3 regions of the Microbacterium sp. LTA6 genome follow, and region 3 is predicted to be linked to each of the others. Evidence: riboswitches for the same ligand, from Rfam matches in the RefSeq annotation. Region 3 holds a riboswitch; each other region holds the start of a gene.

Region 1 (10,016 bases), 1.2 Mb from region 3:
GGCGAGCCGATCCCCTCGATGACGGCTCGCAGCTCCTCGCCGCGTCGTGCGGCGTTGTCGACGAGGCCCGCGTGCTCGATCTCGGCGAGCACAGCGTCGGCGACGGCCGTCGCCAGCGGGTTTCCGCCGAAGGTCGAGCCGTGCGAACCGGGCGTGAACAGCGCGCTGGCCGCACCGAACGTGACCAGAGCACCGATCGGGAACCCACCGCCGATCCCCTTCGCCAGGGTGATCGCGTCCGGCGTGATGCCGTCATGACTGAACCCGAACCAGGCCCCGGTACGACCGGCGCCCGTCTGGATCTCGTCGACGATGAGGAGGGCGCCGTGCTTCAGCGTGAGCGAGCGTGCCGCAGCGAGGTATCCCTCCGGCAGTTCTACGACACCGGCCTCGCCCTGGATGGGTTCGACGATCACCGCAGCGACGCGGTCGTCGATCGCCGCTTCGAGCGCCTCCACGGTCGCGGGAATGTGCTCGACGCCGCCGGGCATCGGCTCGAACGGCGCACGCATGGTGGCTTTCGCGGTGAGGGCGAGCGATCCCATGGTGCGACCATGGAAGCCGTTCTCCAGGGCGATGATGCGCGGGCGTTCCGTCCCCCCGTGCAGGCGCGCGAGCTTGAATGCCGCCTCGTTCGCCTCGGCACCGGAGTTGGAGAAGAACACGCGCCCGTCGATCCCCGCGCCGGCGAGGCGCTTGAGCCGAGCGGCGAGCGCGAGCTGCGGCGGAGTCGCGAAGTAGTTCGAGACGTGAGCGAGAGTGGCCGCCTGCTTCGAGATGGCCTCGACGAACACCGGGTGCGCATGTCCGAGCGACGTCACGGCGATGCCGGCGAGGAAGTCGAGGTGGCGTCGGCCGTCGGCGTCCCACAGGTAGGAGCCTTCGCCACGCGTGAGCAGCGCGAGACGCGGCCCCGCGTTGAGGACCAGATCGCTCGCCGCGTCATCCTGCCAATTACTCATGCCGATACCCCGTTCGCTGCCATGACCACTTCTGTTCCGATTCCTTTGCTCGTGAAGAGTTCGACGAGCACCGAGTGGGGCACTCGCCCATCGATGATGGCCGCCGCGTCCACTCCTCCCTCGACAGCGTCGAGGCAGGCCCGCATCTTCGGGATCATCCCCGACTCCAGCTTGGGCAGCATGCTGATGAGCTCGGTCGAGGTGAGATGAGAGACCAGCGAATCCCGGTTGGGCCAGTCCGCGTACAAGCCGGGCACGTCGGTGAGGATGACGAGCTTGGCGGCATCCAGGGCGATCGCCAATGCGGACGCCGCGGCATCCGCATTCACGTTCAGCGATTGTCCCGGGTGATCGAGATCGGGGGCGATGCTGGAGACGACCGGGATGCGACCGGCAGCGAGGTGATCGAGCACCGGCGTCGGATCCACCTCCACGACGTCGCCGACGCGTCCGAGATCGATCTCTTCGCCGTCGATAATGACGCCGCGGCGGCGGCCGCCGAACAGGCCCGCGTCCTCACCGCTGAGACCGGTGGCGATCGGACCGTGCGAATTGATCTTCGCGACGAGCTGCGGGTTCACCTGGCCGGTGAGCACCATCCGTACGACGCTGATCGCCTCGGTGTTGGTGACCCGGTAGCCGCCCTTGAACTCGCTGGGGATGTCCAAGCGCTCGAGCATGTCGGAGATCTGCGGCCCGCCACCGTGCACGACGACCGGCTGCACGCCGACGTAACGCAGATAGGCGATGTCCTGTGCGAATGCTTCCTGCAGCTCATCGGAGATCATGGCGTTGCCGCCGTATTTGATGACGACGATCTGGTCGCGGAACTTCTTCAGCCACGGGAGCGACTCGATGAGCGTCGAGGCCTTGACGGCGGCGACGTCCGGCGTGGTGTCCTGGATGTCGGTCATGAGGCGTACGCGCTGTTCTCGTGCACGTAATCGTGGGTGAGGTCGTTGGTGAGGATCGTTGCCGACGCATCGCCGACCTTCAGGTCGATCACGAGGTGCGTCGCGCGCGGCGTGAGGTCGACCTCTTCGCGGGGGCGATCGGGACCGCCCTGCGAGCACACCCGGACGCCGTTCATCGAGACGTCGACGTCGTACGGATCGAACTGCGCGTTGGTGGTGCCGATCGCCGCGAGCACGCGCCCCCAGTTCGGGTCGTTGCCGAAGATCGCCGCCTTGAACAGGTTGTTGCGGGCGACGGAGCGTCCGACTTCGACGGCATCCTGCTCGGATGCCGCATTCCGGACCTCGATCGTGATGTCGTGACTCGCGCCCTCCGCGTCGCCCTGCAGCTTCACGGAGAGTTCGAGGCAGAGGTCGATGAGCGCCTGGGTGAAGTCCTCGAGGCCCGGGACGACGCCGCTCGCGCCGTTCGCGAGCAGTGTGACCTGGTCGTTCGTCGACATGCAGCCATCGGAGTCGAGGCGGTCGAACGTCTGCCCGGTGGCGCGGCGGAGCGCCGCGTCGGCCTCGAGCGGCTCGAGGACGGCATCGGTGGTGAGAACGACGAGCATCGTTGCGAGGCCCGGTGCCAGCATGCCGGCACCCTTCGCCATGCCGCCGATGGTCCAGCCGTCGCGCGTGATCGTCGCCGTCTTCGACACCGAGTCGGTTGTCATGATCGCCTCGGCTGCGGATTGACCGCCGTCCGCGCTGAGTTCGGCGATCGCGTGGGCGGTGCCGGTGAGCACCTTCGCACGGAACACTTCGTCGCCGACCCCGATCAGTCCCGTGGAGCAGATCAGCACGTCACCGGCGCTGACGCCGAGCATCTCGGCCGCCTTCTCCGCGGTCTGGTGCGTCGTCTGGAACCCGAACGTTCCGGTGAAGCAGTTCGCTCCTCCGGAGTTGAGGACGACCGCCTCGACGACGCGGTCCGCGACGGCCTGCTGCGACCAGATGATCGGGTTCGCCTTCGCGCGGTTGCTCGTGAAGACAGCAGCGCCGACCTTGCGCGGACCGCGGTTCACGACCACAGCGACATCGGGCTTGCCGGTGGACTTGAGACCGGCGGCGACGCCGGCGGCTTCGAATCCTTGGGGTGCGGTCACGCTCATGGTGCGACTCCGTTGATTGAGAGGGCGCGGTCCTCGGGCAGACCGAGCGCGAGGTTCATGGACTGGATGGCTGCTCCCGCGGTGCCCTTGACGAGATTGTCGACGGCGGTGACCACGGTCACGCGATTGGCTGCCCGGTCGATGGCGAGACCGATCAGGGCGGTGTTCGCGCCGAGCACGTCGGCGGTGCGTGGGAAACGGCCCTCCGGCAACAGCTGCACGAAGGTCTCATCGCCGTAGGCACTCTCCCACGCGGCGCGGATCTCAGCGTCGGTGGCTCCGGGCTTGATCGGCGCGGTCGACGTCGCGAGGATGCCGCGAGACATCGGCACCAGGACCGGCGTGAAGGAGATGCGGATGCTCTCGGGGTCCGCTCCGCTGGATGCGGCGAGAGCCTGGCGGATCTCCGGGATGTGCCGGTGCGTCCCACCGACCGCGTAGGGGTTCGCGGTGCCGAGGACCTCGCTGGCGAGCAGGTTCTGCTTGAGGCTCTTGCCCGCTCCGGATGGGCCGACCGCGAGGACGGAGACGATGTCACCGGGATCGATGACGCCCGCGGCGACACCTGGTGCGAGACTCAGGCTCACCGTGGAGGCGTTGCAGCCGGGCGCCGCGATCCGGGTCGCGTGGCGCAGAAGCTCGCGCTGCTTGACGCCGTCCACGAGGAGCTCGGGGACGCCGTAGCTCCACGGCTCGTGGAATGCGCCCCCGTAGAAGGCATCCCAGGCCGCCTCGGAGGTCAGGCGGTGATCGGCACCGGCGTCGATGACGAGCGGGGTGTCGCCCAGCGCATCGGTGTACTGCCCGGACTGGCCGTGCGGGAGAGCGAGGAACACGATGTCGTGACCGGAGAGGATCTCCGGCGTCGTGTCCTGCAGAGTGAGGTGAGCGAGCGAGCGCAGGTGCGGCTGATGATCGATCAGCGGCTGACCGGCATTCGAATGCGCGGTCACGGTACGGATGTCGATGTCGGGATGACCGGCGAGAAGGCGCAGAATCTCGCCGCCCGCATAGCCGGATGCGCCGGAGACGGCGACGGTGTACGTCATGCTTCTACCTTAACGGTCGGGGTCGGATGAGCCGGAGCGGCGACACCGGCACTCGACTGCCATCGGGCAGGAGCGCGGGGTCGCCTAGAGTCGGCGGTCGGACCGGCGTCGGCGCACCGAAACGACGCTCGGAACGAGCGTCAGTGAAGCGGATGCGGCCGAAGGCATGCCTGGACGATAGCGCGCGCTCGGCAGCATCCGCAAATCAGCAGCGTCATCGAGACGCGCAGCGCTCCATCGGCGCGTCGAAGAACGCCCGTTCATGACGGGAGGAAAGCTCGAACGCGCGGAACATCCGGGCGCGGGCGTCCGGGCCCACCCCCGCGGCGGCGTTCGCGACGTACCCGATCGCCCGCCGATTCGCTTCCTCGAACGCAGGGTCCGCGTACGTGGCGAGCCACGACGCGTAGGGATGCTGCGGGTTGCGCGCATAGGCACCGAACTCCCCCGCGTGCAGGCGCTTCCCGAGATCGGTGTACAGCCAGAAGCAGGGCAGGATCGCGGCGATGAGTTCGGCGTAATCACCGCCGAACGCGGTGGATCGCAGGTGGTCGAGATACGCGGTGGTGGCCGGTGCCGGCTCCGCCGCGAACGTCGACGTACCGACGCCTGTCTGCGGGGACAGCCACGAAGCGTGCAGCTCCAGTTCACCCACGATGGCTCCGTGCGCGGACTGCGCCCAGAACGCCTGTTCTTCGGAGGTCGGCGCAAGCCGTCCGGCCTGGGCGAGCACTCGGGCGTATTCCCGGAGGTAGAGCGCGTCCTGGCCGAGATAGAACAGGAAGGGTTCGCGGGACAGTGTGCCGTCGGCGAGACCGCCGATGAAGGGCAGCGCGTCGATGTCCGATCTGATCTCCGCGATCCGCGCCCACCAGTCGGCGACGACCTCCTCGGGTATCGGGGACGACACGACGCCTCCTCGTCGCCAGAGCCCGGCGAAGTGGCTGATCGGCCCCTGCCCGCCTCCGACCTTGAGGGTCTCGCTCTCACGGAGGGATTCGCGCACCCACGCACGGGACACCGCGACCGCCTGGGACCAGTCGTCGCCGTGCGCACGTCGTGTGGCGAGAGCGGACGACAGCGAGCATCCGGTGCCGTGGGTGTTCACCGTCGCGATCCGTGCACCGCCGAACTCGTGTACGACGCCGCCCGGCTCGACGAGGGCATCCGGGGACTCGTCGCCGGGAAGGTGCCCGCCCTTGACCAGCACCGCCGCACCGGTCTCATCGGACAGCGCCACGGCCGCGGCGATCGCGTCGCTCCAGTCGACGATGTCCCGATCAGTGAGCACCCCGAGCTCGATGAGGTTCGGCGTGATCAGGTGCGCCTGAGCGAACAGGGCGCGCAATGCGACCTCCGCATCGGCATCGAGCAGTCGGTCGCCGCTTGTGGCGACCATCACCGGATCGACGACGACCACCGGCGGACGGGTGACCGTGAGCCAGGCCAGCACCGTGCGGATGACTTCGGCGTTCGCGAGCATCCCGATCTTGACGGCATCGATCTCGATGTCGTCGGAGACGGCATCGAGCTGCTCCCGGAGGAACACAGTCGGCGGCACGTGCACTGCGCGGACACCCCGAGTGTTCTGCGCCGTGAGCGCGGTGAGGACGGCCATGCCATAACCGCCGTTCGCGGCGATGGACTTGAGGTCGGCCTGGATTCCGGCCCCGCCGGAAGGGTCGCTGCCCGCGATGCTGAGCACCCGAGGTACGGACGCTGGACGCAGAAGATCGCTCATTGCGACATCCCTTCGCTAGTACGAACTAGATCAGGTTCGACGGGTGTGTTCTCAGCCGCGGATGCGGCACCCCGTGTCACTGCTCGCAGTCTATGTGACCAGCTCTTCGAGGCCGGGCAGAACCGGGATCGTCCACGTCGATTCCGGACGCCAGCGCACCCACTCGCGATCGAACGGCCAGTCCCCTTCGTGGAACGAGGTGATCGCCGCATCCGCGTGACGCTCGATCTGCGCGGCCTGTTCTCTGGTGAGGCGCCCCTGCTCGACGCAGGCGGCCAACTCGTCCTCGTCCTTGAGATGGATCGTGCCATCGGCCTCGATCTCGACGTCGAGGATGTGGTCGGAGGAGTACGTATCGCGGTCGGTGCGCAGATGCGCGTTCTCGAGGTTCACGTACCAGCCCGCGAACTCCCAGTCGTCGCCCGTCGTGTCGCTCCAGAACAACCAGATCGACCAGGGCAGGCCGGCCGGAGCGATCCGCACGACTCCGTTGCCCCACCACTCCTCGACGATGCGGGTCCGGGTGACGAGCCAGCGCTGGTCGAGCGGTACGGACCGGATACGCCGACCGTCCGGCCCGCCCTGACCCTCTACACGCGTGCCCGCGGCGAGCCAGGCGACGAGACCCCGATCGTCATCGCGGACCACCCGCATCGGCGCGATGTACGACGGATCGCCGGGCTGCCACCCGGGCCGGCGGTAGTGCCAGTTGACGACCTCGCCTGCACTCAGGAACGGCCCTTCGCCCATCGGCCGGGCGCCTTCCGGCACGGCGGCCGGGGTACTGCGCGGAAGGATGCTCATCCCGGCACGATACCCCCGGCTCGCCGCTGCGCAGTACTCAGTCGCGCAGTGTCGCCGCGAAGCGCTCCTCAGCCAGCGCGACGCCGGCGAGTTTGGCTTCCGTCGCCTCTGCGGCCGTGAGAGTGCGATCGTCCGCGCGGAAGCGCAGAGCAAACGTCAGGCTCTTGAAACCGTCGGGCACTCCGTCACCGCGGTAGTCGTCGACGAGGCGCACCGTCTCGAGCAGCGCGCCAGCGCCCTCCACGAGCGCGCCACGCAGTTCGGCAGCGCTGACGGCGACCGGGACCACGAGCGAGACATCCTGCGTCGCTGCGGGGAACGTCGACAGCGATGCGGCGACCACACGGTTCCCAGCGAGCTCGAGGATGCGGTCGAGGTCCACCTCGAGCACGGTCGCGCGCCCCGGCAGGTCGGCGCCTTCGGCGACGACAGGATGCAATTCGCCGACGTAGCCGACCTCTTCGCCACCCAGGACCAGCGAGCCGGTGCGCCCCGGGTGCAGAGCAGCGCGCTCGGCCTGCACGACATCGATCTCGACGCCGGCGGCCGCGGCGATCACACGCACGGCATCCAGCGCTTCGGCGAGGCCAGCGGCCTCTGCAGCACGGCCGGGCTGACGGGCGACGACGTTGCCGGTGAGCAGAGCCGCGATGTGACGATGCTGCGGTGGGATGGAGGCGTTCAGCTCTGCGAGCTTCTCCTCGGAGGGGCGCTCGCCCAGCGGCGGGACCGTGTCGGTGCCGTACGTCACTCCGGGCTCCGGGAGAAACACGATGCCGGTCTCGAACAGCGCGAGGTCAGTGAGGCCGCGCGAGATGTTGCGGTGCGCGATCTGCAGCAGACCAGGGATCAGCGAGCGGCGCAGGTACGGCGCCTGCCCGTCGAGCGGGTTTGCCAGACGGATGCTCGGCAGGTGCTCCCCCGACGCCGAACCGTGCAGATCGTTCTGCATCTCGGTCGTGAAGGGGAAGGCCGGCGTCTCGACGAACCCTGCCGCTGCCAGCGCATCGGCGACACGGCGTCGGCCCTGCTGCAGCGGCGTGAGTCCGCGCCCGGATGGCGGCGTCGGAAGGACCGACGGGATGCGGTCGAGCCCGTGGATACGGGCGACTTCCTCGGCGAGCGTCCACTTGTCGGTGAGATCCGGACGCCAGGTGGGCGGGATGACCTGCCAGCCCTGGCCGACCGCGGTGATCTCGGCGCCGACCATGGTCAAGGCACCCGTGATCTCGGCATCCGTGTAGTCGACGCCGATGAGACCTTGCACGAAGCCCTCGGGGAGCTCGATGCCCTCGACGAACACCTCGGCGAACAGCGCACCGCCGAGGTCGTCGTATGCGCCACCGGCCAGGTCGACCATGAGGTCGGCGACGCGACGAGCGGCGACGAAGGGAAGCAGCGGGTCGGTTCCGCGCTCGAAGCGGCGGGATGCCTCGCTGGGCAGCTTGTGCCGTCGGGCCGCGCGCGCGATCGTGATCGGGTCGAAGGTCGCCGCTTCGATGAGGACGTTGCGAGTCGTCTCGCTCATCTCGGTGGTTGCGCCGCCCATGACGCCGGCGAGGCCGATCGGGCCGGACTCGTCCGTGATGAGCAGGTCTTCGACGTGAAGGGCGCGCACCTGACCGTCGAGGGTCTCGATCTTCTCGCCCGCCGTCGCCCGACGCACGGTGATGCCACCGGTGAGCTTGTCGAGGTCGTAACCGTGCACGGGGTTGCCGAGCTCGAGCATGACGTAGTTGGTGATGTCGATGAGGATGCCGAGCGAGCGCATCCCGGCCAGCGACAGCCGGGCGATCATCCACGGCGGCGTCGGACGGGACGGGTCGACGTCGCGCACGACGCGCGCCACGAACTCACTCGCCCCAGCGCGTCCGCGGATCGGCGCCTGGTCGTCGACGACGATCGAGAAGCCGTCTCCCGGCGCGAGTTCGGCGAAATCGCGTTCGGCCGGGTCGCGGAAGACCGCACCCGTCGCGTGCGAGTACTCCCGGGCGACGCCGCGCAGCGAGAAGGCGTAACCGCGGTCCGGGGTGACGTTGATCTCGACGGCGACGTCGTCGAGACCGAGCAGCGAGATCGCGTCGGTGCCGACAGGCGCGTCGACGCCCAGCTCGGAGAGGATCAGGATCCCGTTGTGCTCGTCGCCGAGACCGAGCTCACGCGCCGAGGCGATCATGCCGTCGGAGACGTGGCCGTAGGTCTTGCGGGCAGCGATCGGGAACGGGCCGGGCAGCACGGCGCCGGGCAAGGTCACGACGACCTTGTCGCCGACGGCGAAGTTATGGGCACCGCAGACGACGCCACGCGGCTCTGCCTCGCCGACATCGACCTGGCACCAGCGGATCGTCTTGCCGTTGGACTGCGGCTCATCATCGAAGGACACCACCTGTCCGACGACGACAGGACCGGTGATATCGAAGCGGTGGATGTCCTCCTCTTCGAAGCCGACGGTCACCAATGCCGCGAGGACATCTTCAGGAGTGGCATCCGCTGCCACATCCACGTACTCACGCAACCACGAAAGCGGGACGCGCATCACACCACCATCCCGAACTGCTCGCTGAAGCGCACATCGCCCTCGGCCATGTCACGCATGTCCTGCACATCGCTGCGGAACATCAGGCCGCGCTCGATGCCCATGCCGAAGGCGAAACCGCTGTACTCCTCCGGATCGATCCCCGCCGCGCGCAGCACGTTCGGGTTGATCATGCCGCAGCCACCCCACTCGATCCACCGTGCGCCCCCCTTGAAGGTCGGGTGCCAGAGGTCGAGCTCGGCGGACGGCTCGGTGAAGGGGAAGTAGTTCGTGCGGAAGCGCGTCTTCGCCTCCGGGCCGAACAGCAGCTTCGCGAAGTGATCGAGGGTGCCCTTAAGGTGAGCCATCGTGATGCCCTTGTCGACGACGAGACCCTCAAACTGGGTGAACACCGGGAGGTGCGTCGCATCGAACTCGTCCGTGCGGTACACGCGGCCGGGGCACAGCACATAGATCGGAACCTCGCGGTCGAGCATCGACCGCACCTGCACGGGACTCGTATGCGTACGCATGACGAGATGGCGATCGGCCGGGTCGACGAAGAAGGTGTCCTGCATCTGGCGTGCGGGGTGATCGACGTCGAAGTTCAGGGCGTCGAAGTTGAACCACTCATGCTCGAGCTCCGGCCCCTCCGCGATCTCCCATCCCATGCCGACGAAGATGTCGGAGACCTGGTCCTGCAGCAGGGTGAGCGGATGCCGAGCACCGACGCGCGTACGGGAGGCGACCGCGGTGATGTCGACGCGCTCCGCCTCCAGTCGAGCGGCGACCTCGGCCTCGGCGAGTTCGGCTTCCTTGGCAGCGAGAGCCTGGGTCACCTGACCTCGGCCCTGACCGACGAGCTTGCCGAATGCGG
Region 2 (10,016 bases), 1.1 Mb from region 3:
GCGGCCGTCTCCGGCGCGCCCGTCCTGCACCTCGGCCAGGGCGACCTGCCCCGTCCGGCTGCGCGCCGCATTCTCGGCGGCGACATCGCACTGGGCCTGTCGACCCACGACGCCGACCAGCTCGCCGCCGCCCGCGCCGAGCCCGGACTCGACTACTTCTGCGTCGGACCCGTGTGGGCGACGCCCACGAAGCCCGGCCGCGCCGCCGTCGGCCTCGACCTCGTACGCGCGGCCGCCGATGCCGACCTGGCCGGTGTCGCGCGGCCGTGGTTCGCGATCGGAGGGATCGACCTCGACACGGTCGACGAAGTGGTCGCCGCCGGCGCGAGCCGGATCGTCGTCGTACGCGCGATCACCGAGGCCGGCGACCCCGCCGATGCCGCGCGGAAACTGCGCGCGCGGCTGCCCGAGATGTGACATCCACTCAGCCGCGGAGAGTCGGCTCTGGCAGTTTCTCGCCCGCCGGATCCCGCAACGCGGGCGCCGGCAGATAGACGGTTCCCCCGGCTTCGCGGAAGGCCTCTGCCTGCTGCTGCATCCCGGCGATCGCCGTCTGTTCGGCGACGCCACCGAAACGGTCGCGGATGTCCTGCGAGATGCGCATCGAGCAGAACTTCGGCCCGCACATCGAGCAGAAGTGAGCCGTCTTCGCGGGTTCTGCCGGCAGGGTCTCGTCGTGGAACGCCTCGGCGGTATCCGGGTCGAGTGACAGAGCGAACTGGTCGCGCCAGCGGAACTCGAACCGCGCCTTCGACAGGGCGTCGTCGCGGTCTCGGGCGCCGGGGTGGCCCTTGGCGATGTCGGCAGCGTGAGCGGCGATCTTGTAGGTGATCACACCGGTCTTCACATCGTCCTTGTTCGGCAGCCCGAGATGCTCCTTCGGGGTCACGTAGCAGAGCATCGCCGTGCCGTAACGGGCGATCTCGGTGGCGCCGATCGCCGAGGTGATGTGGTCGTAACCGGGCGCGATGTCGGTCACGAGCGGGCCGAGCGTGTAGAACGGGGCGCCGTGGCAGAGCGCCTGCTGCCGCTCGACGTTCTCGCGCACCAGGTCGAACGGGATGTGGCCGGGACCCTCGACCATCACCTGCACGTCGTACTGCCATGCCCGCGCCGTGAGCTCGGCGAGGGTGTCCAGCTCGGCGAACTGAGCGGCATCGTTGGCGTCTGCGGTGGAGCCTGGCCGCAGGCCGTCGCCGAGCGAGAAGGCGACGTCGTACCGCGCGAAGATCTCGCACAGTTCATCGAAGTGCGTGTACAGGAAGTTCTCCTGGTGGTGCGCGAGGCACCAGTCGGCCATGATCGACCCGCCGCGTGACACGATGCCGGTCACCCGGTTCGCGGTGAGCGGCACGTAGCGCAGCAGCACGCCGGCGTGGATCGTCATGTAGTCGACGCCCTGCTCGCACTGCTCGATCACGGTGTCGCGGAAGATCTCCCAGGTCAGGCTGCGCGACTGGCCGTCGACCTTCTCGAGAGCCTGGTAGATCGGCACGGTGCCGATCGGCACCGGCGAGTTGCGCAGGATCCACTCGCGGGTGGTGTGGATGTCGTCGCCCGTCGACAGGTCCATGACCGTGTCGGCCCCCCATTTGGTCGCCCACCGCAGCTTGTCGACCTCCTCGGCGATCGAGCTCGTCACCGCGGAGTTGCCGATGTTCGCGTTGATCTTCACCAGGAACGCCCGTCCGATGATCATCGGCTCGGACTCGGGGTGGTTCACGTTCACCGGGATGATCGCCCTTCCCGCGGCGACCTCGGAACGGACGAGTTCGACGTCGCACGCCTCACGCACCGCGACGAAACGCATCTCGGGCGTGATCACGCCCTGGCGCGCGTAGTGCATCTGGGTGACGGTGCGCCCATCGAGACCGCGGCGCGGCGGGCGGCTCGCGCCTCGCCATTCGGCGGAGGCTGCACCACGTCGAGTCGCACTGCGACCGTCGTCGTGGAGGTTGCGGGCACGACCCGAGTATTCCTCGGTGTCGCCGCGCGCGGCGATCCAGCCGTCGCGCATCGGCGGAAGGCCCGCCTCCGGCTCGCACGGCGGCCCTTCGGTGCGGTACACATCGAACGGTTCGTTCGCCGAGGCATCCGGCGAATCGGCGAGCGAGATGCGGGTGACGGGCACCGAAATGCCGTGTTCTTCATCGTGATGGTGCGCGAGAACGCGCACCTTTTCAAAGGTGCTCACAGGCTCCTACTTCCTACGCCGGCATTACCCGGACAGGTTCTACGGTCGCAGGCAGCTTCAGCCAGATCTCAGCCCGTGCTCGGGCACCCGTGTGGACGGGATGATGCTAGCACGCGGGCGACGACGAAGTCGGCGCCGACCGCCCGCTTAGAGTTGGCAGGTGACTTCCTCCTCCGGCGACTTCGAGCTGGCGATGGACGAGATCCGCGTGGTCGCCGGATTCGCCGCCGAAGCAGCGGCACGGATCCTCCCGATCTTCGAACGGGTTCACCCGGATGATGCCCGCCCTCGTGAAGCCGTCGATGCCGCACGGGCGTTCGCCGCCGGGGCGCCCCGCACGATGCTGCAACGCACGACGGCGTTCGCCGCTCACCGTGCGGCGAAGGAATCGACCGATGAGCGCGCGAAGCTCGCCGCGCAGGCCGCCGGTGACGCAGCGGCAGCGGCGTACCTGCATCCGATCGCCAAAGCGCACCAGGTCGCGCACATCCTTCGCGCCACCGCGATCGAGGCGTACCTCGCCGAGCTGGACGACGCGGGCGATGAGGAGCCCGGCGCTCTCGCTGTCCGGCGCTGCGCAGAATCCGCGAGCCCCGGTCTGATCGACGTCCTTCGCCGATACCCTCCGGCGCCACCGGGGACGAACCGCGTCGCGCAGATCATGAGCATGCTCGACACCGCACTGCGAAACGCCGGTAGGTAGTCGGCAGAGCGCTCAGCGCAGAGTTCGCACCGCTCCGGTGTCGGTGGGCATCGTCATATCGTCGTACGCGGCGCGGGCGACCTCGACTTCCTCGATGTGCGATTCGGCCCACCGCCCGAGTGCTGCCAGCGGTTCTTGAAGGGTGCGCCCGAGTGGAGTGAGGGCATAGTCGACGCGCGGAGGCATCTGATCGAACGCCGTCCGGGAGACGATCCCGTCGCGCTGGAGTTCTCGCAGAGTGTCAGCGAGGACTTTTCCGCTGATACCCCCGACCGCTTCGCGGATCTCCCCGAACCGCAGGGCCCCACCACTGAGGGCGACAACGATCATCGCCGTCCACTTGTTGGCGATCCGCGCAAGCGATGTCCGCGAGGGACACGTCGCGAGCATCACGTTCCACTCCGGTCTTTCCATAATCACGCCCTTAGTTACGTTGAGGTAACAAGTTACCAAATGTAATCATAGGTCAGATCACCTCGATAGAAGGAGAAATGCAATGAGCGAGAACACCCCTGCTGCTGTGGCGGATGCCTACTTCAGTGCGCTCGGCAACGGCGACGTGCCCGCCGCGATGAGCCTCATCAGTCCGGACGTCGTCTGGCACCAGCCCGGAGCAAACCGATTCTCCGGAGATCACGCCGGTATCGACGGTGTCGGCGCCATGATCGGCGGCATGATGGAGGTCAGCGAAGGCACCTTCCAGCTCTCGGTGTCCGGGCCCGCCATGGTCAACGGCGAGTTGGTCGCCGTTCCGGTTCGCTTCACCGGCCAGCGCAGCGACGTATCGATGGACATGAGCGGCGTCGATCTGCTCACCGTTCGTGACGGGAAGATCGTCGAAGTGCATCTGTTCTCGGAGGATGGTCCGGCCGAGGACGCATTCTGGGGACGCGCCTGAGGCGCGCGCTCGGGATGCTGTGGGTTCAGGCGCGAGCCGTCTGAACCCTGCCTGCCGCCCGGTCGAGAGCACGCAGTGTCAGTGGCCGTCGCCGGCGGTTCGTGCACGCATCCGCCCTGTCTGGTGCGCCCAGATGGCGATCTCGACGCGGTTGCGAGCGCCGAGCTTGGTCATCAGGCTCGCCACGTGCGTCTTCACCGTGCTGAGGGTGATGAACAGCTCAGTCGAGATCTCGCCGTTGCTCAGGCCGCCAGCGACCTTCGCGAGCACCTGTTCCTCGCGCTCGGTGAGCTGCTCGATCGGCTGCGGCGGCGGCGCAGCCGGCCCCGCTCCGGCGAAGGCCTCGAGCAGCCGCACGGTGACGTTGGGGGCGATCAGGGCATCCCCGCTCGCGGCAGCGCGGATCGCCTGGGCGAGCAGCTCGGAACCGGCATCCTTGAGCAGAAAGCCCTTGGCGCCCGCCCGCAGCGCCGCGAAGACGTACTCGTCGAGGTCGAAGGTCGTGACGATGACGACCGCCATCGGGTCGTCCACGCCCGGGCCGGCGAGCACGCGGGTCGCCTCGATGCCGTCGAGGTCGGGCATCCGGATGTCGAACAGGCAGACGTCCGGTCGCAGGCTGCGGGCGAGGGCGACAGCTTCGTTGCCGTCGACCGCCTGACCGACGACCTCGATGTCCGGTTGCGCGTCGAGGATCATGCTCAGCCCGGTGCGCACGAGCTCCTGGTCGTCGGCGATGAGCACGCGGATGGTCATGGTGCCCATCCAACACGAGGAAGCACCGCGGTGACGACCCATCCGCCGCCGGGCGCAGGGCCGACCTGGCAGGTGCCGCCGAGCAGAGCGGCGCGCTCCGTCATGCCGATGATGCCGAAGCCCGGCGTCGGCGACGCGGCGACGTCGCCATCGTTCGTCACGCTCAACCGCACCCCGCCCTCGTCTGCCTCCACGAGCACGTCGACACGGGTGACCTGCCGCCCGTGTCGGAGGGCGTTGGTCACGGACTCCTGCGCCAGACGGAAGACCGCGGCAGCCACCGGCGGCGGGATGCTGCCGTCGTCGCCTTCGACCTTCACGGTGACGTCCGCGCCGCCCGGCCTTGTGCCGGCGAGCTGCTCGATGTCGTCCAGCCGCGGGCTCGGCGCGAGCTCCGCCGTCTCGCCCTGCCGCAGCACTCGCACCATCGACCTCAGTTCGCTGAGGGTCTTGGCCGCCTCCGCCTCGATCACACCGAGCGCGTCCTGCGCTGCGCGCGGGTCTCGCGCCGCCACCGCAAGACCCGCCTGGGCACGGATCGCGATGGCGGAGACGTGGTGGGCGACCGTGTCGTGCAGGTCACGGGCGAGGTGCTCACGCTCCCGCATCCGGATGCTGTCGAGGAGGCGCCTGCGGGATCCTGCGCGGTAGCGAAATGCGGTGCCGAGCAGCGCCATCGTCAGCAGCAGCGCGAACCCGCCGACGAGCTCGTTGAGCCCTCCCCCTCGGACGAACGTGAGCCCGAGGCTCACGAGGAGAATGCCCGATCCGATCATGAGGTCGCGACCGGATCCCCAGCGGTACAACGCGTACACGATCACCATGACGAAGAGGTTCGTGTAGAGGACGGGGTCGGGCAGGAGCAGGTCGATCGGCACCATCACCACGACGAGCATCAGAAGCGGCTTGGTGCGGCGCCACAGCACGGTCGGCAGCACGGCGAGCAACACGATCACCATGAGGACCGGCTGCGACAGGTCGGTTCTGAACATGCCCTCGATCACCGCCAGCACGGCGACAAGAGCCACGAGAGCCCAATCCCGCCAGACCCGGCGCGGCGGAGGGGGCGCCGCGCTCGGCGCACTCCACGCGGAACGCAAGAGGCCGGTCACCAGGTCAGGATACAAGCGCACCACGGCCCGACACCCCGCGCATGCGTCGGCCGGACCGTCGGCGGCGTCGTCGTCGGATGAGCAACTCCGCAACGACGCTGTTGATCACGAAGCCCGCAGCGACGAACCAGGCCTCACCGTATACGTCGACGTCACCGAGGGGGATCGTCCACAGCACCAGCACGAGGGCTTGGGTACTGCCAGAGAGAGCGAGCGCATAGGCGCGCGTCATCCATGCTCCGTGCGCAGCGAAGTCGCGCCGCGTGATCGCGATCACGGCCCGCACGATAAACACCATCATCGCTCCGGCGAAGACGAGACGAACCATGGCGAGTGCGAGCTCGTCCGTCGGCCCACCGAAGAAGATCGCGAGCCACGCGGCCGACAGTGCCCCGATGAATCCCGCAGGAATCAGGACACGGCCGGCGATGCGGTGCCACCCACGCCGAGTTCGCAGTGCCGGAGAGAACTGGAATGCGCCGAGAACGCAGTACACGGTCATCGCCACGATGTGCGCGACGATCGGCACCGACGAGAGCACTGTGTCTGCGGGTTCGGTGCCCACCTCCTCCAAGCGAAGCACTCCGCCGATCACGGGGAGGACGCTGAGCAGCAGGAGACCGGTGATGGCCAGCCATCCGCTCCTCGGCCGCCGCTTCTGCTCGGCAAGGGGGCGGGTGGTCTTCATCTGTTGCGACATGTCTCGATGCTCGCCTGATCGAGCGCCCTGGACATCGGCCTTCCGCACGGACTCAGAGCCGTACTTTCGGCCGACCGGATCCGGGCCGTCCGGCCGATGACGCGCTTCACCGAGACGGCGAGCATCGAGTCATGACAACCAACACGACCATGACCGCGGCCGTCTACCGCCGCTTCGGCGCCCCCGAGGAGGTTCACCTCGAGCAACGCCCGACCCCCTCGCCGAAGCCCGGCGAAGTGCTCATCCGAGTGCACGCGAGCACGGTGAGCGTCGCCGATCACCGAGCCCGCGCTCGGGACATCCCGTCGGGCCTCGGGATGCTCGCCGCCATCGGGCTCGGCCTGTTCCGGCCCAGCCGGCCGATCCTCGGCATGGATGCCGCGGGCGTCATCGCGGCGGTCGGCTCTGGCGTCACCGTCTTCGCCCCCGGCGACCGGGTCATCGCCTCGATGGACGCCGCGTTCGGCGGTCACGCCGAGTACGTGTGCCTGCCCGCCGACGGCGCGATCACCCGGGCGCCCGCCACCATGACCCTCGAGGAGGCGGTGACGCTGGTGTTCGGCGGCATCACCGCGCAGGGCTTCTTCAACCAGGTCGCGATCGGGCCGGGCACCTCGGTGCTCGTCAACGGCGCTTCCGGCGCGGTCGGCACCGCCGCGATCCAGCTGGCGAAGCATCTCGGCGCCGATGTCACCGCCGTCACGAGCGGCGGCAACGCCGCACTGGTCACCTCCCTCGGCGCCGACCGGGTCATCGACTACACCCGCCAGGACTTCGCCTCGGGAGGCGGCACGTATGACGTGATCGTCGACTGCGTCGGCAATGCCCCCTTCAGCCGAGTAGAGGCATCCATCAACCCGGGCGGGGCGCTCCTGCTCGTCATCAGTGACCTGTGGTCGATGCTGCGCAGCCGCGGGCAGAGCCGCCGCTCGGGAAAGCTCGTCACCTGGAACGTCGGTAAGCCCGGCGCTGACGAGCTCGCGTACCTCGTCAGCCTCGCGGACTCCGGCCGCTACCAGGCCGTCATCGACCGGTCCTTCGATCTGGCCGACATCGTCGATGCGCATCGCTACGTCGACACCGGGCGCAAGCGGGGCAACGTCGTGCTGCGCGTCACTCACGCTGAAACGGACACCGTCGTTCCCTCACCCCGACAAAGGAGTATCTGATGAGAACTCGTCAATCCACCGCCACGGCACTGGAAGAGCAGCAGGTACCGGTCAAGGCCAAGCTCGCCGCCGCGTGGGCGAGCTTCATGTTCCTGTACATCTATGTGGACATTCTCGCCTTCTACAAACCCGGCGTCGTCGATGACATCCTCATCGGCGTGGTCTGGGAGTTCGACATCACGCAGACCTGGGCGATCACCGCGCTGATCCTCCTGGCGATCCCGATCTTCATGGTCGCGCTGTCGATGTTGCTGCCGGCCAGGGCCAACCGCATCGCGAACCTCGTCGTGGCTTCGATTCAGGTCCCCTTCGCGGCCTTCAACGCGGTCGGCGAGCTGGGCGGGTCGTGGATGTACTTCTACTTCCTCGGCGTCGCGCTGGAGCTGATCCTTCTCGCCGTCATCCTGCGGTACGCCTGGACCTGGCCGCGCACCGCACCCATGACCGGCCGTGGCGACCAGCCCAGGCCATGAGATCCGGCTATCAAAATTGCGCTGGGGAGGATGCCGACGCGGTCATCACGGCATCGGAGTTTCGCCGTTGGCAACGGCCTCGATCCAGTCGGTGACAGCGTCGGCGAGTGTGGAGTCCGACGGATCGTCGCTGATGCTCCACCACAAGGGCGAACCGCTCACCGCACCCGCCGCTACGACTCGCGATCGGAGGGGCTCAAGAACCTCGTCCCCGTTGTTTGCGATCAGATACTGCTGGTCCTCGGTCGCAAGCCGAAGCCACCACGATGCGATGTCCATCCCAGGGAGGCTAGCGAGCGACGCGACGCGCGGCAATAGTGCAGGTGCCCTCCCGCGCATGGGTTCCGTGAGGTCACTGTCGCACGGGTCGGAGGGCGGCGTAAGACAGGGTCATGACTCTTACCGAGATTCTCCCCACGCTGCGTCGCAGCATTCCTGTTCCCATCGCCGCCCACTGCTGGCCAGTGCACACGGAACCGACGACCACAGACGTCGTCGTCGGCGGGATCTCACTGATGCGGCTACTGGAGATCAGCGACTCGCCTGCCATTCTCACCGGCGACCTTCCCCGACCGAGATCGCAAGGCACCCGCGACGTAGGCTCCGGAACGGACGTCAGTGTGTTGGTTTTCCGCATAACCCTCCGGGTCGACACGCAAGAGAGCAAGCGGATTGCCCTCACCGACTGCACATTCGACGCGATCGACGCCCGCTGGGAGGAATGCCGCCTGATCGGTCGCGCGTCCACGTCACGAAACGTGGAGATTGAGCTGATCCCCGGAGAGGATGGTGGATCCAGCTGGCCGCATCCAACCGTGAGCGTGCCGGAGGACCTCCGGGAGGGCGACATCCTCACCGTGCCTTGCGCTGGTGCTATCACGCTGCACGATGTACGCCCCAAGACGGCCCGCCTCACGCCCGCCCTGGCGTCACCGACGGCGAGGACCAAGTGACCATGATGCACACCCTCATCCACACGACCTCGCTTCTTCGAAACGATCGTCAACGCGAGTCCCGAGATCTATGGCCCCAGAACACCACGATCAGCGAACACGACGTCGTCGTGGGCGGACGCTCATTGATCGACCTCGCCAGAGAACGACGCACGCCCTGCGTTCTCATCGCTCCTGCGGCTGCGTCCGGGATCGGTGACAGCGGTGGCGCGTACCGAACCCTGGTGGTCGCGACCGTCACCGCGCGTCGGGAGAGACGGCGCTGGCATCGCGAGGTAGATCTTGATGTCGATTGCGACCTGCGCCCGATCATTCCCCGCGTCATGCACGCTGAGCTCTTGAACAGTCCGCGCGGCCGTGATCTTCAGCCCATGCTCATCCACTCATCCGACGAAGAGAGCCCGATGCGAGTGCGCCTCCCGGAGCAGACCTCCCCCGGCGACCTCGTCGTCTTCGCATGTGCGGGCACACTCGCCCTGAGCCAGATCACACCGCACCGCGCCGCACCCAGGGTGTCCGAAGACGACGAAGATCTCGATCAAGGGCCGGGCCGTTGCATGAAGCACTGACCTCACTCGCCGACGCTCCAGCATCCACGTGATGCTCCGGCGCTTCGTGAGACAGGTGTCCGATCTCACTGGAGTTGTCATGAGGTGAGACGCGACTGAGCCGGAATCACGCGAAATCTCAAGCACGCGCCGGCCCCTATGCGTCTCATCCGAGTTGTCAGAATCTGCGCCGATGGCCCGCCTTTGCGGTTTCAGTCTTCTCGACACAAACCGCGGCGGCCTGCAGTCTGGCGACCATGTCGTCGTACTCACCGGGAAGCGGTACCTCGAACGGCAGCTCAATGATGAGCGGAGCGATCTGTGCAGAGTTGTTGATCGGGCCCCGCCATCAGTAAGAACATCGCATCGCATCGCGGCTATCCACGAAGCAGTTGAGCAAGCCGTAGGGCGCGAGAGCGCGGCTGATGCGAGTCTTCGGATCCAGGTCAGTGGATCAGAAATCCATGTTGTCGATCTGATCTTGGCGGTACTCCGAGTAGCTCAGGAATG
Region 3 (10,016 bases):
CCAGGGCGGGCGCCGACTCGCCGACGCGGGAGTCGTGCTCGGCTGGGTCGGACTCGCACTGACGTGCATCCTCATCGGCGTTCTGGTGCTGCACCAGTGGATCTGACGATCTGACGCAGGTCCCTCAGAGCGATTCGGGAACATGTTCCCGAATCGGAGCCGATGTGGCTCGCGTCAGCTCGGCCCGAGGATGAAGTTCCAGGCGCCGGTGACGACGGCCGCGGCGATCGCGAGCGCGGAGATCGCGGCACCGACTGCCAGCAGCATCCATTCCCGCCAGCCGAAGCGCGATTCGCGCGCCCACGTGCGGGCCACCGGTGCGCCGAATCCGCGCGCTTCCATCGCCGTCGCGAGTTTCGCTCCCCGGCGGATCGACAGCACCAGGAGCGCGAACGCCATGCCGAAGAAGCGGCGGATCCTGCCTCGGTCGGCGACGCCGCGCGCCCGGCGGGCGAGCTCGAGCGCACGCCAATCGTCGATGAAGAGCCCGACCATACGCAGCCCCGCCAGTGCGCCGAGCACGAAACGCGCGGGCAGGCGGACGATCTGCGCCAGCCCATCGGCGAGGTCGGTCGGATCGACCGTGATGAACAACACGACCGACGGCAGAGCGATCGCGAGCACCCGCAGCATCGTCGCCAGCGCCAAGGCGAGGGAGCCGTCACTGATGCGCAGCACGAACCAGTCGACGTAGACCGTGCCGCTCGTCTCGCCGTAGAGGACGATCGTGAGCCCGGTGAGCGGAGCCGCGAGCCACACCGGCCAGGTGCGCACCCAGAACTCGCGCCAGCCGATCCCCGTGAAGAGGAACAGCACGCACTCCAGGACGAGGGCCGTCGATGCCGATACGGGATCGAGCGTGAGGATCAGCGGGATCGCGATCAGTGCGCTCACGCCGAGTTTGGCGACCGGGTTGATCTGCGCGAGCCCACCCGTGCGCGCATGCGAGTCGAGGACCGTCATCCCGCACCGCCCAGTTCGAAGCGCTCGGCGTGCAGCGCCCTCGCGACATCGACGTCATGGGTGATCGTCACGATCGCCGTCCCGTCGTCGCGAAGGGCGGCGAGCATGGCGACGAGTTCCGCCCAGGTGCGGGCATCCTGCCCGAAGGTGGGCTCGTCGAGGACGAGCACGCGCGGTCGGGTCGCCAAAGCCGCCGCGACCGTCAGCCGTCGCTTCTCCCCGCCGGAGAGCGTGTACGGATTTGCCAGCGCGAGGCGGTCGAGCCGCAGCCGCGTGAGCAGTTCGTCGCTGCGTTCCGCGATCTCGTCCTCCGCCATGCCGAGCGCGCGCGGTCCGACGGCGAGCTCGTCGCGTACGGTCTTGGCGAGCAGCTGATGCTCAGGCTCCTGGAAGACCATGCCGATACGCGTCAGCAGGTCGCGCGATGCCCAGTGGATGGGTTCCTCGCCGATGTCGGAGGCCAGGGCGACGGATGCCGTGAGCCGGCCGGCGGCCGGCGGCAGGAGTCCAGCGAGCGTGAGCCCGAGCGTCGACTTTCCGGCACCGTTCGGCCCGGTGATGGCCAGCACCTCCCCGGCGCGCACGTCGAGGTCGATGCCCGAGGCGACCGGTCTGCCCTTCACCCGTGCGACCGCAAGGTCTCGGGCCGATAGCAGCGGTTCCCCAGGTCCGCGGCGCGGGGGCGGCGGCGGTACGGGGGCGAATCCTGGCACCCAGACGCCGTCGGCTGCGAGCCGAGCGCCCTCGACGCCGAGCACGCGGTCCGGCGAGCCGTCAGCCACGACGCCTCCCTGGCCGATCACGATGACCCGGGTGATCAGCGGCAGCCAGACGTCGAGGCGATGCTCGACGACGATCAGCGTGGCCGGCTGCGCCTGCAGCATCCGCTCGACCGCGTCGCGCACCTCGATGACGCCCTGCGGATCGAGGTTCGCCGTCGGCTCATCGAGAAGCACGAGCCCCGGTTGCATCGCGAGGATGCCGGCGAGCGCGAGGCGTTGCTTCTGCCCGCCGGAGAGCGCCTTCGTCTGCCGGTCGAGGGGCACGTCGAGGCCGACCGCGTCCAGTGCGGCGCCGACGCGCGACCAGATCTCCGGCCGCGGCACACCGAGGTTCTCGCATCCGAAGGCGACATCGTCGCCCACCCGCGCGAGGATGACCTGCGAATCCGGGTCTTGCAGCACCAGGCCGCTGCGGCCTCTCGTGGCCGACGCCGGCGCCCCGTCGACGAGCAGTTCACCGGTGCTCTCGCCCTCTTCGTCGCCGCCGAGGACGCCGGCGAGTCCGTGCATCAGGGTCGATTTCCCCGACCCCGATGCTCCGAGCACGAGCACCCGCTCCCCCGGGTCGATGCGGAAGGAGATCTCCTCCAGCGCCCAGGCGAGACGGCTCGCGTGCCGCCAGCCCCAGCCGCGCGCCTCGACGGCGGCGGGGCCGGTGGTACTCGCGCTCATCAGACCCGGACGCGCGCCTCGCGCCCGGAACCGAATCTGTCGAGGGCTCCGGTGGCGGCGATGCCTCGCGCCAGCACCCAGGACAGGATGCCGGCGATGACGGCGCCCGAGATCACGGCGCTGATCAGGTAGACGACGGTGAAGGTCGGGCCGGATCCCGCGTACCAGAGGATCAGGTTGTTGATGCCTCCCGCAAGAGCCGCACCGGCACCGGCGAGCGCCGCGACCGGCAACGACCAGCGCTTGTAGAAGAAGAGCAGGAAGATGAGTTCGGCGCCCAGCCCCTGCACGAGTCCGGCCTCGATCGTGAGGAACCCGCCCCACTGGTTGCCGACGAGTGCGGACACGACCGCAGCGAGCACCTCGGTGTAGATCGCAGCGCCCGCCTTGCGGATGATCAGGCCCCCGAGCACACCGGCGAACAGCCACGGCCCGTCGAGCAGGCCCTGCACACCGGGAAGCAGCGGTTCGAGCAACGCTGCAGGGCCGAGATAACCGACGTTCCAGGCCAGGAAGATCAGGCCGGCGGCGACGCCGATGACACTGGCGACGACGATGTCGACGATGCGCCAGCGCCAGATCTCAGGACGACGCAGGCCCTTTGCCTCGGACGTGGCCACCGATGTGGGCGTGGATGTACTCATCTGAACTCCTCCCTGCGCTGGCATGACCCAGATCAGGTTCGACGGTCGAAGCGCGATCGCTCCCTCTCAGCCCGGCTCGCCGGACTCCCGTGGTTGTGCTGTCGATCTTACTCTCGCCGCTGCCCGCCCGATTCCCCTCTCGCGGCGGACGACTTTCACAGGCGCGGAGGCGGGATACGCCGCGAATTCCTTGAATGATTCGGTAGCGTGTGCAGGTGACCCTTCGTGACGCGCGCCCGGATACGGGATCGGATGCGGCGGCCGCACGCGCGTCGATCGATGACGCGGCGGTGGCCGAGCCCGCACTGTCTGAGCCCGCACTGTCCGATGCTGGATTGCCGGATCCCGCGCTGCCGGATGTCGCTGCGACTACCGGATCCGGAGCAGTCGAATCCACCGCCCCCGCTCGCTGGGCCGATGCCGGACGCGGCGCGACCGCGCTGACCTGGGTCGATCCGGCGACGATCGCGAACGAGACGCGGCCAGGGACGCTCGACGGCCCGATCGCAACGGCGAACGGCGCGAGCCTTTTGAAAGGTGCCCGACTGCGCAGCGGTTTCGCCCAGCCGCAGACGCTGGTGCCGCTCGGGATCCTCGCAGGGCTCGTCACCGCCTATGCCGGAACGACGTTGCTGTGGCCCCTGCACGAGATCGCGCCGACAGTGCAGGCAGTCGAGTTCGAAGCGGCATCCGCACCGCCCGCATCGCTCACCTGGCCGACGCAGGGCAGCGCGGCCGTCGGCGTCGAGGGCGTCGGCGCGGTCGCCTCCGCTCTGGACGAAGCGGGCATCGCCAGCATCACGAAGGTCGTCAGCACCCTGATGGTGCTGGACAGGCTCCCGCTCGCCGTCGGCGAGCAGGGCCCGGAGTACTCGTTCACTCTCCAGGACAGCGAAGACTACTGGGATTACCGGATCGCGGATCAGTCCTCACTGGATGTTCCCGTCGGTGGCACGTTGACGGAGTTCCAGATGCTGCAGGGCATTCTGCTGGGTTCTGCCAACAACTACATCGACCGGCTGTCCGACGAGATCTGGGGCTCGGAACGCGCCTTCGCCGATGCCGCCGAGGTGTGGCTGCGCGAACGCGGACTCGAAGGCATCACCGTGGTGACGCCTTCTGGCTTCGATGAGGGCAACACCGCGACGCCGGAGGCGCTGGTCAAGCTCGCGCAGCTCGCCATGGAGAACCCGGTGTTCGCGAGCATCGTCGGCACGAAGTCGGTCGATATTCCGGGTGTCGGCGTGGTGACCAACGGCAACGGGATGCTCGCCGATGCGGGCGTCGTCGGCATCAAGACAGGCACCCTCGAGTATTACAACCTCCTCACGGCGAAGGACGTGCCGGTCGGAGACATCACCGTCCGGCTCTACGCCGCCGTCCTCGGTCAGAACGGCGACGACGAACGCCTCGCCGTGACCCGCACGCTCTTCGCCGAAGCCGAAGCAGCTCTGCAGACGCAGAAGCCGACGGTGCCCGCGGGCACTGTCGTCGGCGAAGTGCAGACGGTGTGGGGCGAGTCGGCGAAGATCGTGACGGATGCCGATGCCGCCGTCATCCTCTGGAACGCGGGCACCGCAGAAGTGACCCCCGAGCTCGACCTGGGCGACACCCAGGCGGCCGGCGACGTGGTCGGAACGCTCACGGCGACCGGCCCGCTGAATACCGCCGAGACGAAGCTCACCCTCGCCGATGAACTCGCGGGTCCGAGCCCGTGGTGGCGACTGACGCACCCTCTCGAACTGTTCGGGATCGCCGAGTCCGCTCAGCGCTGACCGGTCTCGCCTGCAGCATCCGCTTCCCCTGCCCTCTCATCTGACACCTCGGGTCGCCATGACGCCCGAGTACCGACCCGACGTGCCACACGAACCAGGGCCACCCATACTGGCGCCCCTTCATCTGGCACCTCGGGTCGCCATGACACCCGAATACCGGCCCGAGGTGTCACACGAACGAGGCGCCACCTGAGGGAGCTGCACGAGGCAGCCGCCCAACACCCCAGGGGACCCGCACAACGCGAGACGCCCCACCCCGCGCGATGCGGAGTGGGGCGTCTGCGTGATGGAGGTCAGGCCTTGCGGTCAGGAGCCTCCGGGCTTTCGAGGATCGCCTCTGCGGCTGCAACCTCGGCCGCCGGCATCCCGACGCCGACCGAGGCGCCGATCCGCGCAGCTTCTGCTTCTACTTCCTCGGCGTCACCCGTGACGACGACCGGAGTCGACCCGGTGAGGGCTTCTTCGGCGTCGATGTCGGTCGCCGCCTGCTCGAACTGCGACTGGTACAGACGCCAGTAGGCCCCCTGCGCAGCGATGAGCTCGTCGTGCGTGCCCTTCTCCACGATGTCGCCGTGCTCCATCACCAGGATGAGGTCGGCGTCGCGGATGGTGGACAGGCGGTGCGCGATGACGAACGATGTGCGTCCTTCGCGAAGCGCCGCCATCGCGTGCTGCAGCAGCAACTCGGTGCGCGTGTCGACCGCCGAGGTCGCCTCATCGAGGATGAGGATCGACGGCTGAGCGACGAACGCCCTCGCGATGGTGATGAGCTGACGCTCACCCGCCGAGACGTTGGAGGCGTCCTCGTCGAGCACGGTGTCGTACCCCTCGGGCAGCGCGTGCACGAAGCGGTCGACGTACGTCGCCTTCGCCGCGGCGAGCACCTCTTCATCGGTGGCCGTGGAACGCCCGTAGCGGATGTTCTCGCGGATGCTCCCCGCGAAGAGCCACGGATCCTGCAGGACCATACCCGTGCGGGAGCGCAGGTCGTCGCGCGTGATCTCCGCGATGTCCTGCCCGTCCAAGGTGATCCGGCCGCCGCTGAGTTCGTAGAAGCGCATGATCAGGTTGACCAGCGTCGTCTTGCCGGCACCCGTCGGTCCGACGATCGCCACCGTCTGCCCCGGCTTCACCCGGAACGAGAGGTCCTTGATCAGCGGTCGCTCGGGCGTGTACGAGAACTCGACGTTCTCGAACTCGATGACGCCCTTGCCGTCGACGAGCTCCGGTGCGTCAGCGGCATCCGGCTCCTGCTCATCGGCATCGAGGAGGTCGAACACGCGCTCGGCCGATGCCGTACCGGACTGCACGACCGCGGCCATGCCACCCAGCTCGGCCAGCGGCTGCGAGAACTGCTGCGAGTACTGGATGAACGCCTGCACATCGCCGAGGCGAAGCTGACCGCTGGCGACCATCAGGCCGCCGAGCACCGCGATGCCGACGTAGCTGAGGCTGCCGACGAAGGTCATCGCCGGCATGATGATGCCGGAGAGGAACTGCGCCTTGAACGCAGCCTGGTACAGCTCTTCGTTCTCGACCTGGAACTTCTCCAGCGCATCCTTCTCGCGGCCGTACACCTTGACCAGTGCGTGACCGGAGAAAGCCTCTTCGACGCGCGCGTTCAGACGGCCGACCTTGCGCCACTGCGTGCCGAAGGCCTTCTGCGAACGCGGTCCGATGACGCCGAAGATCACGCCCATCAACGGCAGGGAGACCAGCGCGACCAGCGCGAGCTGCCACGAGATCGAGAACATCATCACCAGCACGCCGATGACGGTGAGCACCGACGTCAGTGCTCCGGAGAGCGACTGCTGCATCGTCTGGGTGATGTTGTCGATGTCGTTCGTGACGCGGGAGATCAGCTCGCCGCGCTGCACCTTGTCGAAGTACGACAGCGGCAGGCGGTTGATCTTCGCCTCGACGTCTTCACGCAGACGCCACATCGTGCGCACCATGATGACGTTGATCACGTAGCCCTGGATCCAGCTCAGCAGCGCCGCGATGACGTAGATCGCCAGCACCGCGAGGATGATCCAGCGCAGGCGCTCGAAGTCGATGCCCGCACCGACCTCGAAGTTCTTCATCGCCGCGACCATGTTCGCGAAGTCGTCCTGATTCTGCGAACGCAGCATCTCGACGACCTGCTCCTGGCTGAGCTCCCGAGGCACACCGTTGGCGGCGAGGATGTTCGAGATGAACCCCTCGTAGACGATGTTGGTGGCCTCGCCGAGCACCTTGGGAGCGGCGACCGTGAGCACGACGCCGATGGCGCCGAGGATCGACACGAACACGAACCAGACGGCCGAGGGCTTCAGCAGACCGATCATCCGTCCGAAGCTCTGCCCGAAGTTGTCGGCCTTGCCCGGCGCGACACTGTCCCAGTCACCGGAGTTCTGACGCGCCTGCTCGGCGAGCTCGGCCTCGTACTTCTCTTCTTCGGTGAGCTCCAGCTCGACCGTCGCGACGGCCGAGTCTGTGGTCGCGCGCTCGCGGCGGCTCTTCGGAGTCTTCTTCTCCGGCGGAGTCTGCTCGCTCATGCGTCCACCCCCAGCTGCGATTCGACGATCTCTCTATAGGTGTCGCTGGTCTCGAGCAGCTCCTCGTGGGTGCCGACGCCGACCATGGTTCCTCCTTCAAGGACGACGATGCGATCAGCATCCGTGATCGTCGATACGCGCTGTGCGACGACGATCTTGGTGACGTGCGGCAATTCACGCCAGAGCGCCTGCCTCAGGCGCGCATCCGTGGTCAGGTCGAGCGCCGAGAACGAGTCGTCGAAGACGAGGATCTGCGGCTGGTGCACGATCGCGCGAGCGATGGCCAGACGCTGGCGCTGCCCGCCCGACACGTTCGTGCCGCCCTGGGAGATACGCGACTCGAGGCCATCCGGCATCTCTTCGACGAAGTCACGGCCCTGCGCGATCTCGAGCGCGTGCCAGAGTTCTTCGTCAGTCGCCTCCTCGCGACCGTAGCGGAGGTTGGATGCCACGGTGCCCGTGAACAGGAAGGGACGCTGCGGCACCAGGCCGATGCTCTTCCACAGCGCCTCGACGTCGGCCTCGCGCACATCCGTGCCGCCGACGAACGCGGCGCCGCCGGTCACGTCGAACAGGCGAGGGAGAAGCGAGATGAGCGTCGTCTTGCCGGCACCGGTCGAGCCGACGATCGCGACGGTCTCGCCCGGGTCGGCGGCGAAGCTGATGCCCTTGAGCACCGGCGACTCCGCACCGGGGTAGGTGAACTCGACGTTGTCGAAGGCGACCGATCCGGGCGTCGGGAAGTCGACGACGCCGTTCTCGGGACGACTCATGCTCGCTTCGGCGTCGAGGACCTCTCCGACGCGCTCGGCGGAGACCGCCGCACGCGGGATCATCATCGCCATGAAGCTGGACATGATGACGCCCATCATGATCTGACCGATGTACTGCATGAAGGCGAACAGGGTGCCGACCTCGACATTGCCCGCGTTGACCTCGATGCCGCCAAACCAGATCACGGCGACGACCGTCACGTTCAGGATCAGCATGAACAGCGGGAAGAGGAGGACGAAGAGGGAGCCGATCTTGCGGCCGACCACCATGATGTCGGTGTTCGCTCCGCGGAAGCGCTCTTCCTCGATGCCCTCGCGCACGAAGGCCCGAACGACGCGCACGCCGGTCAGCTGCTCGCGCATGATGCGGTTCACCGCATCGATCTTCTTCTGGTTGGTGCGGAACAGCGGCACCATGCGACTGATGATGATCACGGCCACGATGAGCAGCACCGGAACCGAGACGGCGATCAGCCAGCTCAGTCCGACGTCCTGCTGGACGGCCATGATGATGCCGCCGATCGCGAGCAGCGGCGCGGTGACGAACATCGTCGCGCCCATCATCGCCAGCATCTGCACCTGCTGCACGTCGTTCGTGTTGCGGGTGATCAGGGACCCGGCGCCGAACACCGAGACCTCGCGCTCGGAGAAACCGCTCACTCGCGAGAAGACGTCGGCGCGGATGTCACGACCGGCACCCATGGCGGCACGTGCCGCGAAATAGGTCGCGATGACAGATGCGACGATCTGGCCGAACGACACGGCCAGCATGAACAGACCGGTACGCCAGATGTAACCGGTGTCGGCCTGCGCCACGCCCTTGTCGATGATGTCGGCGTTCAGGCGCGGAAGGTACAGGGCTGCGAGGGCACTGACGAACTGGAACACCAGCACGCCGAGCAGCAGCCATCGATATCGAGAGAGATAGCGGACGAGGAGTTTTCCCAGCACAGGCGGACTTCCTTGAGAGGGTTGAACGGCGGATTTCTCGGCAGGCGGATGCCGACCGACAATCGGCCACAACAAAGATTGCCACGAAGGTCGGACATTCGTATCCCCCTTAAGGCGGACCTTCGCTGACAGCGAACGAATCCCTGACCGGTGCTCATTTTCTGCACCGAGACGAAGAAGCGGATGCCGCGGCATCCGCTCCCGATCACCAACCGCGTTCCACTTGCATGACCGAAGCACGGTTGCAGGGCCGAACAGCCGGATCCGCCGCCGTTTCGACACTGTGGTCATGCAAGTTGTACGCCCGATCGAGGCGGCGGGCCGCGCAGGCAGTGACCGGGGTCAGAACAGCGGCTGCGCCGGAACGTGGGCGCGGGCGCCGGCGCCGGCATCCGCTTCGAGCTCGGCGATCGACGCGGGCTGCCAGCGCGGGTTGCGGTCCTTGTCGACCAGCTGCGCACGGATGCCCTCGACGAGGTCGGGGTGATGCTCGGCGAACCAGAGCACACGACGGTACTCCCCCTCGAGTGCCGCGCGAAGGCCCGGCAGTTCGCGCGCCTCCCGTACGGCTTCGAGGGTCACCGTGAGTGCGGTCGGTGAGAGATCCTCGAGAAGGTCGGCGATGGCCGCAGCATCCGGAGTCCCCTGTGCGCGCAGCCGCTCGATGATGTCGGCGACGGTCGGCGCCGAGAACGCCTCGTCGATCCACTCGCGGTCGGCGGGAAGCGTCGAGGGTTCCGGCGTCTCGTCGAACAGCAGGACGATCTCGCTCGGACCGGTCGGATCGGCGCGATACGCCAGCGCCTCACGGAGCGCGTCGAGGTTCTCCGTCGGGACGTAGTGGTCGGCGAACCCCAGATAGATGGCGTCCGCACCGGTCATGGTGCTGCCGGTGAGTCCGAAGTACTCGCCGAATCGC

The links. A riboswitch is a leader RNA that binds a small molecule or an ion and turns the genes downstream of it on or off. The one in region 3 is predicted to bind thiamine pyrophosphate.
Region 1: linked by a shared signal. The riboswitch ahead of LTA6_RS13405 (bifunctional hydroxymethylpyrimidine kinase/phosphomethylpyrimidine kinase) and the one ahead of LTA6_RS07945 (ECF transporter S component) in region 3 are both predicted to bind thiamine pyrophosphate.
Region 2: linked by a shared signal. The riboswitch ahead of thiC (phosphomethylpyrimidine synthase ThiC) and the one ahead of LTA6_RS07945 (ECF transporter S component) in region 3 are both predicted to bind thiamine pyrophosphate.

Annotation. Positions count from the first base shown of each region.
Region 1 covers NZ_CP147855.1:2,830,083-2,840,098, reverse strand. Annotated here, with positions in the region: gene LTA6_RS13425 (acetylornithine transaminase) at 1-962, opposite strand, end outside; gene argB (acetylglutamate kinase) at 959-1,876, opposite strand; gene argJ (bifunctional glutamate N-acetyltransferase/amino-acid acetyltransferase ArgJ) at 1,873-3,030, opposite strand; gene argC (N-acetyl-gamma-glutamyl-phosphate reductase) at 3,027-4,079, opposite strand; gene LTA6_RS13405 (bifunctional hydroxymethylpyrimidine kinase/phosphomethylpyrimidine kinase) at 4,294-5,820, opposite strand; TPP riboswitch at 5,811-5,904, opposite strand; gene LTA6_RS13400 (DUF402 domain-containing protein) at 5,911-6,624, opposite strand; gene pheT (phenylalanine--tRNA ligase subunit beta) at 6,662-9,160, opposite strand; gene pheS (phenylalanine--tRNA ligase subunit alpha) at 9,160-10,016, opposite strand, start outside.
Region 2 covers NZ_CP147855.1:577,962-587,977, forward strand. Annotated here, with positions in the region: gene thiE (thiamine phosphate synthase) at 1-417, shown strand, start outside; gene thiC (phosphomethylpyrimidine synthase ThiC) at 425-2,194, opposite strand; TPP riboswitch at 2,188-2,295, opposite strand; gene LTA6_RS02725 (putative immunity protein) at 2,355-2,897, shown strand; gene LTA6_RS02730 (helix-turn-helix domain-containing protein) at 2,910-3,311, opposite strand; gene LTA6_RS02735 (nuclear transport factor 2 family protein) at 3,394-3,795, shown strand; gene LTA6_RS02740 (response regulator) at 3,874-4,551, opposite strand; gene LTA6_RS02745 (sensor histidine kinase) at 4,548-5,663, opposite strand; gene LTA6_RS02750 (DUF2306 domain-containing protein) at 5,668-6,363, opposite strand; gene LTA6_RS02755 (NAD(P)-dependent alcohol dehydrogenase) at 6,495-7,532, shown strand; gene LTA6_RS02760 (DUF6326 family protein) at 7,532-8,005, shown strand; gene LTA6_RS02765 (hypothetical protein) at 8,051-8,284, opposite strand; gene LTA6_RS02770 (hypothetical protein) at 8,398-8,958, shown strand; gene LTA6_RS02775 (hypothetical protein) at 8,961-9,527, shown strand; gene LTA6_RS02780 (hypothetical protein) at 9,961-10,016, opposite strand, start outside.
Region 3 covers NZ_CP147855.1:1,659,779-1,669,794, reverse strand. Annotated here, with positions in the region: gene LTA6_RS07960 (DUF4190 domain-containing protein) at 1-106, shown strand, start outside; gene LTA6_RS07955 (energy-coupling factor transporter transmembrane component T) at 175-963, opposite strand; gene LTA6_RS07950 (ABC transporter ATP-binding protein) at 960-2,417, opposite strand; gene LTA6_RS07945 (ECF transporter S component) at 2,417-3,061, opposite strand; TPP riboswitch at 3,052-3,162, opposite strand; gene LTA6_RS07940 (D-alanyl-D-alanine carboxypeptidase) at 3,277-4,836, shown strand; gene LTA6_RS07935 (ABC transporter ATP-binding protein) at 5,130-7,373, opposite strand; gene LTA6_RS07930 (ABC transporter ATP-binding protein) at 7,370-9,097, opposite strand; gene LTA6_RS07925 (enoyl-CoA hydratase/isomerase family protein) at 9,440-10,016, opposite strand, start outside.